Regions from separate parts of the Rhizobium sp. SEMIA 4085 genome, predicted to be linked through region 1. Evidence: riboswitches for the same ligand, from Rfam matches in the RefSeq annotation. Region 1 holds a riboswitch; the other holds the start of a gene.
The links. Region 1 has a riboswitch for glycine ahead of C9413_RS21570 (D-amino acid dehydrogenase). Riboswitches for the same ligand answer to the same signal wherever they lie in the genome.
Positions count from the first base shown of each region.

Region 1 (4,443 bases):
ACGCTCACGCTTCTTCAGCGTGCGCCGGACAGTGCGGACGTCGACCTTGTGGTAATGCGTGGCGTGCAGTGTCGCGGCAATCGGTGAGGGCACCCACGCGGTGTTCGCTCCGGCCATCGGATGAGCGATCTTCTGCTCGAGCATGGCGGCCATTAGGTCCGGCATGGGCCACATGCCCTTCCCGATCTGCGCTCGGCCGTCAAGCCCGCAGGCGAACCCGATGTCGACGTTCCAATTTTCGTAGGCGCAGATCCACGGCGAGTCTTTCATGTCCGCTTTTCGGATCATCGGGCCGGCTTCCATCGAGGTGTGAATCTCGTCGCCGGTCCGGTCGAGGAAACCCGTGTTAATGAAGACGATGCGCTTCCTCGCCGCGCGGATGCATTCCTTGAGGTTCACCGTTGTGCGACGCTTCGTCCATGAGGCCCATCTTGATGGGATCGGGCGCCATGCCCAGTGCCTGCTCGACCCGGCTTAAAAGCTCCACCGCGAAGGCGACTTCCTCTGGCCCGTGCATCTTCGGCTTTACCGCATACATGGATCCGGCGGGCGAGTTGGCGTGGCACCCGCCCCTCCCGCCGATGTCGTGCCGCGCAATCGCTGCCGTCACCATCGCGTCCCTAATACCTTCCGGTATTTCGTCTATAAGCGCAAGCTCGCAACTGATGTCGAATACACCAGCGCGGACGGCAATCGGTTCATGCTGTGTGCCCGCTCTCTGCTCCTGGTGCGCAACGTCGGCCACCTGATGACCAATCCTGCGGTGCTCGACCGGGATGGAAGCGATATCGCCGATCTCAGTGAGAAAAGCCTTGTACTTGGCAAGGTCTTTCGGCGCGCCATTGCGGCGGTACCAATGGTCGATCTTCTCTTGAATATCTTCACGGACCCTCAGGAGTTCGCGGTTGCGGGGGCTGAGAGCGTGCACGATCGACGAAAACGACGTCCAGAAGGCGGAGTTGCCAATCCCCGTGCCGGGCAACGCCTCGTCCCGCATGAAGTCGTGGAGCTCCCGAACGACCTGCAATCCCGCGATCTCGATACGCTCCGCCGAGTGAACAGAGATTTCCATAGTTCCTCCTGCACTATGCGGTCAGCCGCATGTCGACGGGAAATTCTTTGGTTACAGCCTCAGCGATCATGGCAGCTGTCGCCGCCGACAGCGTCCATCCGAGATGTCCGTGGCCGGTGTTGTAGAACACCCCATTCAGCCGTCCTTTTCCGACCCGGGGCATCATATTGGGCGTCATGGGCCGGAGGCCTGCCCAAGGCACGACCTTGTTTGTTGTAATTCCCGGAAAGAGCGTGCGCGTCCAGTCAACGAGCGGCCGGACGCGGTCTTCCCTGATGTCGCGGTTGAGCCCGTTGAACTCGGCGGTTCCCGCCACACGAAACCGTGACATTCCTAGCCTACTGGTGACGATCTTGGCGCGGTCATCGAGAATACTCACCCACGGCGCAGAGTTCTGCGACAGCTCGTCCTCCAGATGAGCGGTTATCGAGTATCCCTTGACGGGATAGATGTTAAGCCGATCTCCAAGCATCGAGGCAAAATTCCGGCTGCTCGTGCCCGCGCAAACGACAATGCCGTCCGCCTCGATGATCTCCGAAGGAGCGCTCCCTGAAGCCATCCCTGCGGCGTAAGCAACGTGGAACCGATCACGCCTTTCCACCCGGGTTACGCTCGCATCGTACAGGAAAGTCGCCCCTTTTCGCTCACAGATCCGGGCCAGCCCTGTCGTGTACTTGTGGATGTCCCCGGTAGAATCGGACGGGGTGTAGAAGCCCCCATAAAAGGCGCCGGTGAGGGCAGGTTCAATCGACTGGATTTCCTCCGTGGTCACTGGCCTTCTGTCCAGACCGCCCTCTACCAACATCTCGTTGACCTTGGCGGCATGATCATAGCCTGACTTGTCGTAATATACATGAAGGATCCCGCGACGTACGTGATCGAAATCTATTCCCTCGCGCTCTGCGATCTCGAACATGTGCTTCCGCGCGGCGATGGCAAGCCGCGTTGTGGAAACGGTGTTTTCGCGATAACGCGAGATGTTCGAAACGAATTCCGCCAGCCAGCTGTACTTGTGCCATGTCGGGGTAGGATTCATTAGGAGGGGAGCGTCGCGATGTGTCATCCACTTGATGCCCTTGAATATGGTCGACCAGTGGTTCCAGACTTCCGCGTTGCTCGCAGAGAGTTGTCCACCGTTCGCAAAAGACGTCTCCATTGCGGCATATCGCTGCTTCTCCACGACAGTAACGTCGTGGCCCGCTTGAAGAAGGGCGTAGGCTGTCGATACGCCGGTGATGCCGGCGCCAATCACAATAATCTTGGGCATTTTCAGGCCTCCAAAAGACAAAGGGTGCAGGGAGTAAAGCCTGCGGCTGATCCCCAAATCTGTCAGTTTACCTGAGAGCTTGGCCGACGTCGCAAGGTCGGCGTTCCCCTTCGGTGGATGCTCTGGGCATCTCTCTCCAGATCGTTCGACAGGACGGTCTTCTTTGCCTGAGAGTTTCCTTGGGGGGTTGCTCCGTCGGCGTCGGCTGGCGCCGATCTCTCCCGTCTAGTCTTTTGAACATCCCATTTTTACTAGAGAGTTTTGCATCGTCACCGACAATCTCTTTTCGGAATTGAAACGTGGGGATCAAAACCACGTGCTTTTGAAATACCGTCCATTTGGACAGATAATTCGGATCCACCGATCGAGATAGACGTGCCTACTCTATGCAGCACGGCGAAACGACCTTTGATGGTGGCCTCGTTCGCTGAGAGACGGATCCGCTTGAATTTAAATGGATGCACGCCGGCATTGGGGGCGAGCTCTGGTATTTAAACGAGCACTACCCCTGCGGATGCTCCAAGATCTGTCGCGCCGCTTGCTGTGACTGCTTAAACAATGTCCTTGGTCGTCGCCCAATGGTTGAGCATGCAAGGACCCCTTTCTTTTAGTGTTTGTCTCATTAAGCTTTAACGTCGAATAGTCGCTCATTCGGGCACGACGAATGAGAACAAACGCATCAAAAGATTTTTTTTAAAACAGTTGTTGCACATCGGTCTGAAACCTGCAAAATAAATCGTAAGCCGCAAAAGGGAACCCATGGGGAGCTTATGAACATAATCTTTGACAACCCGCATTCAGCACTTGAAGGGCTTCTATTCGACGGGATGTTTATCGCGGCAGGTGGTTTTGGCCTTTGCGGCATTCCGGAGCTGTTGATCGACGCGATCCGTGAGGCTGGCACCAAGGACTTGACGATCGCCTCGAACAATTGCGGTGTCGACGACTTCGGTCTCGGCGTGCTGCTGAAGACCAAGCAGATCAGGAAGATGATCTCGTCTTATGTCGGCGAGAACGCCGAGTTCATGCGGCAGTACCTGAGCGGCGAACTGGAACTGGAGTTCAACCCGCAGGGGACGCTGGCCGAGCGTATGCGTGCCGGCGGCGCCGGCATTGCCGGGTTCTATACGAAGACAGGCGTCGGCACTGTGGTTGCCGAGGGCAAGGAACAGAAGACCTTCAACGGCGAGACCTATGTTCTCGAGACCGGGATTGTCGCGGACCTGTCGATCGTCAAGGCCTGGAAGGCGGATACATCCGGCAACCTCGTCTTCCGCAAGACGGCCCGCAACTTCAATCCGCCGGCCGCCACCTGCGGCAGGATTTGCGTCGCCGAAGTCGAGGAAATCGTGCCAGTCGGCAGCCTCGATCCCGACCATATCCACGTGCCGGGGATCTATGTGCATCGCCTGCTCCAGGGCCAGCACGAGAAACGCATCGAACAGCGCACCACGCGCGCGGCGGCTTGAAGGAAGGGGAGAGAGACATGGCCTGGGACAGGAACCAGATGGCGGCGCGGGCTGCCCGTGAACTCGAAGACGGCACTTACGTCAATCTCGGCATCGGCATTCCGACGCTGGTCGCCAATTATATTCCCGAAGGCGTCCATGTGACGCTGCAGTCGGAGAACGGCCTGCTCGGCATCGGTCCCTTTCCGACGGACGACCAGATCGATGCCGACCTGATCAATGCCGGCAAGCAGACGGTGACGGCGCTGGCGCATTCGGCCTTCTTCGACTCGGCGCAGAGCTTTGCAATGATCCGCGGCGGCAAGATCGCCATGGCAATCCTTGGCGCCATGGAAGTGTCCGAGAACGGCGACCTCGCCAACTGGATGATCCCCGGCAAACTCGTCAAGGGCATGGGCGGCGCCATGGATCTCGTTGCCGGCGTCAAGCGGGTGGTCGTCGTCATGGACCACACCAACAAGGCCGGCGAATCCAAGGTGCTGAAGGCATGCACCCTGCCGCTGACCGGACAGAGCGTCGTCGATCGGATCATCACCAATCTGGGTGTGCTCGACGTCGTCGATGGCGGACTGAAGCTGGTCGAGCTTGCTGAGGGCGTGACCGACAGCGAGATCCGCAGCGCCACCGAGGCGACC
Region 1 covers NZ_JABEPH010000241.1:1,528-5,970, reverse strand. Annotated here, with positions in the region: partial or broken gene C9413_RS21575 (malate synthase G) at 1-652, opposite strand, end outside; partial or broken gene C9413_RS34555 (hypothetical protein) at 848-997, opposite strand; gene C9413_RS21570 (D-amino acid dehydrogenase) at 1,086-2,339, opposite strand; glycine riboswitch at 2,484-2,573, opposite strand; gene C9413_RS21565 (CoA transferase subunit A) at 3,110-3,808, shown strand; gene C9413_RS21560 (3-oxoacid CoA-transferase subunit B) at 3,826-4,443, shown strand, end outside.

Region 2 (4,443 bases), on a different contig from region 1:
AACGCTGAGGATTGCTCCCCGCGTGCCGACGAGCATGGCGGCAAAGGACGCGCGCCGGATCGCAGACCGTCAGCTCAAGGGCCGACATGATCAGGAGCTGAGCGAAACGGCAAGCATTATTCAGTCGACCGAAGTGGCGCTCGACCTGATGGCCAAGGGCAACAAGCAACCGCAGGCAGGATTGCAGCAGGCATTGAAATCCTACGAGGATTTTTGAATTTCTCACCTTTGGAACGCAAATGGCCCGCGGCGACTGCCGCAGGCCGTTTGCTGGTTATTTTCCCTGGGCCGAGAGAACCTTCAACGTCACGTCGATCTTGCCCGCCTTCTCAAAGGTGAGCGTCACCGGCACGCTCTCACCCTGCTTGAAAGGCGCCTTCACCTTCTGGAACATCAGATGCAGGCCGCCAGGCGCTAGCTTCACCGTCCCACCCGCCGGAATAACAATCCCATCCTTCAGTTCACGCATCTTCATGACATTGTTCTGCATGGCCATTTCGTGCATCTGAACTTCGCCCGCGGAAGGCGAGGAAACGACGACGAGCTTGTCGTCGGTCTTGCCGTTATTCTTGACAGTAAGGAAGCCACCGCCGACTGGCTGGCCGGGCAGCATTGCCTTCGAAAATGCGCCGGAGATTTCGAGGTCGCCGAGTGTTATAGTGCCGCCTGCTGCAGCATTCATGTCCATCCCGGCCATGTCGCCGTGATCATGGCCATTGTCGTCACCGGCAATGACCTTCAGCAACGGCGCAGGGCTCTTAAGCCTATGGGGATCGCCGCCATCGGTTGCGAGCTGGTCCCATGCCTCGGCCGCATCGCCGCAAAGCTGCTTCACCGGAAAGGCGAGCGATGTTCCGGCATCCACGCCCGAAACCTTGCCTTGGATCACGAAGGTATCGTAAAAATCGTCCGAGAGGTTGCCGCCCTTCCAGCGTATTTCGACTGCGCCGGATTTCACCTTGGTGCCGTGATTGTCGTAGGTCTTCTGATAGTCGCCCTTGATCACTTCAAGTTCCCAGCCGGCCTTCGGCTGCGGCTTGGCAAATACAAAGCCTTCCGGCAGTTTCACCTGCACTTCGTTGGTGGGCTTGCCGTCACAGCCATGCGGTACCTGCAGCGTTGCCAGGAACGTCTTTTCCTGTGGGGCTTCCGGATCAAGAAAGGTGACATGCGCCTGCGCTGCCGTGAATGCGGCTGCGAAAACCAGAGCGGCAGCGCTGAGTGTCTTGATTGTCTCCATCGGGTATCTCCTCGCCGGCTGCAGCTCGCAAATGGCTGGCGCATCGGCATTGTCGTGTCATTTCGGTGGTGGCTGGAGATCAGGCCAGAACCGGCGGTGCCCTGGACTTCGGCCGTTCGACGGCGTGCACCCCGATGGGGGTGTCCGCAACAACCGGGGGGTTATGCAGCGTCGCGAACTCGAGATGCAGCCAGGAGCCGTTATCCGGCACCGGCAGGATGACGAAAGCCGTAAGCCGGCAGACTTCGCAATTCGGCTTCAGAGGGGCCCTCTTGCCGCCGCTGTCCGTCGCGGTCACGCAAAGCGAGGCCTGGGTGCCGTCCGGCAGGACGTATGCGGCGCTATTATAGTCCGCATCCGCCGCAGCCGCCTGCGGCGCCTGATGCGCAAGGCCAAGCATAAGCAAGCTCAGCGCACAGAGAATGCGCGTCAGCATGCCAGCGTTTCGGCCCGTTTTCATCATCTGGATCCTCATTAGCGGATTTCGCGATTAAGCACTTTATCCGAAAAAAGCAAAAGTCCATTTGACGCAGTTCAACACTTTGTCGAAAGACGGCGCGACAAAAATTTGTTCGGCGGCGACATTCCCCCTTGCCAAGAGCCTGCTCCGCCGGATAATTGCCGCAACCCTGTTGGGAGAATCCGGTCTACAGACGGCCGGTGCCGAAGGAGCAACCGCCCCGGAAACTCTCAGGCCAAAGGACCAGCAAGGGCAGACGGAACTCTGGAGAGAAGCGTTCTCGAAACGCTCGCCGAAGGGATAACAATCTCAGGCACAGGGACAGAGGGGGCTCGAAAGCAAGGCGTAGCCGCGCCTTCTGATTGAGCCCGCGCATGGAATTCCACGCGCAAACCCCGGAGGCGTCGTTGGACGATACTGCTGCCCTCAAGAAAACTCCGCTACACGCGCTGCATCTTTCGCTCGGTGCCCGCATGGTGCCTTTCGCAGGCTATGAGATGCCCGTTCAGTATTCGGCCGGCGTGCTGAAGGAACACCTGCAGACGCGCGCCGGCGCCGGCCTCTTCGACGTCTCCCACATGGGTCAGGTCGTCGTGAGGGCGAAGTCCGGCAGATACGAAGATGCCGCCCTCGCACTCGAAAGCCTCGTACCGGTCGACATTCTCGGCCTCGCCGAAGGCCGCCAGCGCTACGGCTTCTTCACCGACGAAAACGGCGGCATCCTCGACGACTTGATGATCACCCATCTCGATGACCATCTCTTCGTCGTCGTCAACGCCGCCTGCAAGGAGGCCGATGGCGCGCACATGCAAAAGCACATCGGCGACCGCTGCGACATAAGCCTTCTCGACCGCGCGTTAGTCGCGCTGCAAGGTCCGCGCGCCGTCGCCGTGCTGGCCGAACTCTGGGCGGATGTCGCCGCGATGAAGTTCATGGACGTGCGCCACTGCCGCTTGCACGACGTATCCTGTCTCGTCTCCCGCTCCGGCTACAGCGGCGAGGACGGCTTCGAGATCTCCGTACCCACTAACAAGGCGGAGGATGTCGCCAGGCGGTTGCTCGAACATCCCGATGCGCAGCCGATCGGGCTCGGCGCCCGCGATTCGCTGCGTCTGGAGGCCGGACTCTGCCTCTACGGCAACGACATCGACACCACCACAACGCCGGTCGAGGCGGCGCTCGAATGGGCCATGCAGAAGGCCCGCAGGACGGGCGGAGCGCGCGCTGGGGACTTTCCGGGTGCAGCACGCATTCTCGGCGAACTCGATAATGGTGCCACACGCCGCCGCGTCGGCCTGAAGCCGGAAGGCAAGGCGCCGGTGCGCGGGCATTCCAAGCTCTATGCGGATGCCGAAGGCAAGACCGAGATCGGCGAGGTCACTTCGGGCGGCTTCGGCCCGAGTGTCGAAGGCCCGGTTGCCATGGGCTATGTGCCGGTTTCGCATGCCGCCGTTGGCACCCAAATTTACGCTGAGGTACGCGGCAAGTATCTCCCCGCTACGGTCGCCGCCCTGCCCTTCATCACGCCGACCTACAAACGCTAAGATATTTCCAGAGAGGAACAAAACCATGCTGAAATTTACCGAAGAACATGAATGGCTGAAGCTCGAAGACGGCGTGGCGACGGTCGGCATTACGAATTATGCAGTCGAACAGCTCGGCGACCTCGTTTTCGTCGAATTGCCGGAAGTGGGCGCGACCTTTTCCAAGAATGACGATGCGGCCACCGTCGAATCCGTGAAGGCTGCCTCGGAAGTCTATTGTCCGCTCGATGGCGAGATCACCGAAGTCAACGAAGCGATCACTGCCGATCCGTCGCTGGTCAATTCCGACCCGCAGGGCGCCGGCTGGTTCTTCAAGCTGAAGCTCAAGAATCCGGCCGATGCCGATGGCCTGCTTGACGAAGCGGCCTATAAGGAGTTCACCGCGTAATGACGACGCCGACAGAATTCCAGTTTACCGACTACCAGCCCTACGACTTCGCCAACCGCCGTCATATTGGCCCGTCGCCGGCCGAAATGAGCGACATGCTGAACGTCGTCGGCTACAACAGCCTCGACAGCCTCATCGACGCGACCGTGCCGTCTGCGATCCGCCAGAGGGCGGCGCTTGCCTGGGGCGCGGCGATGACGGAGCGCGAGGCGCTCGACAAGCTGCGCGAGACCGCCAACAAGAACAAGGTCCTCGTTTCGCTGATCGGCCAAGGCTATTACGGCACCATCACGCCGCCGGTCATTCAGCGCACCATCCTCGAAAACCCGGCCTGGTACACGGCCTACACGCCTTACCAGCCGGAGATCAGTCAGGGCCGTCTGGAAGCGCTCTTGAACTACCAGACGATGATCTGCGACCTGACTGGTCTCGACGTCGCCAACGCTTCGCTTCTCGACGAAGCGACCGCTGCTGCCGAAGGCATGGCGATTGCCGAGCGGGTCGCGAAGTCTAAGGCCAAGGCATTCTTCGTCGATGCCGCCTGCCATCCGCAGACGATCGCGCTCATCCAGACTCGCGCCGAACCGCTCGGCTGGACCGTCATCGTCGGTGACCCCTTCAAGGATCTCGATCCGGTGGACGTCTTTGGCGCCATCTTCCAGTATCCGGGCACGCACGGCCACGTGCACGATTTCACCGCCCTGGTCTCTCGCCTGCACCAGACGGGCGCGATCGCCATTGTCGCGGCCGATATCCTCGCACTGACGCTTCTGAAGTCGCCGGGCGAAATGGGCGCCGATATTGCGATCGG
Region 2 covers NZ_JABEPH010000133.1:7,859-12,301, forward strand. Annotated here, with positions in the region: gene C9413_RS15190 (hypothetical protein) at 1-217, shown strand, start outside; gene C9413_RS15195 (copper chaperone PCu(A)C) at 275-1,240, opposite strand; gene C9413_RS15200 (hypothetical protein) at 1,320-1,703, opposite strand; glycine riboswitch at 1,864-1,956, shown strand; gene gcvT (glycine cleavage system aminomethyltransferase GcvT) at 2,108-3,244, shown strand; gene gcvH (glycine cleavage system protein GcvH) at 3,270-3,632, shown strand; gene gcvP (aminomethyl-transferring glycine dehydrogenase) at 3,632-4,443, shown strand, end outside.
Region 2: it holds a riboswitch for glycine, as region 1 does, so the genes downstream of both, gcvT (glycine cleavage system aminomethyltransferase GcvT) here and C9413_RS21570 (D-amino acid dehydrogenase) in region 1, are expected to answer to the same signal.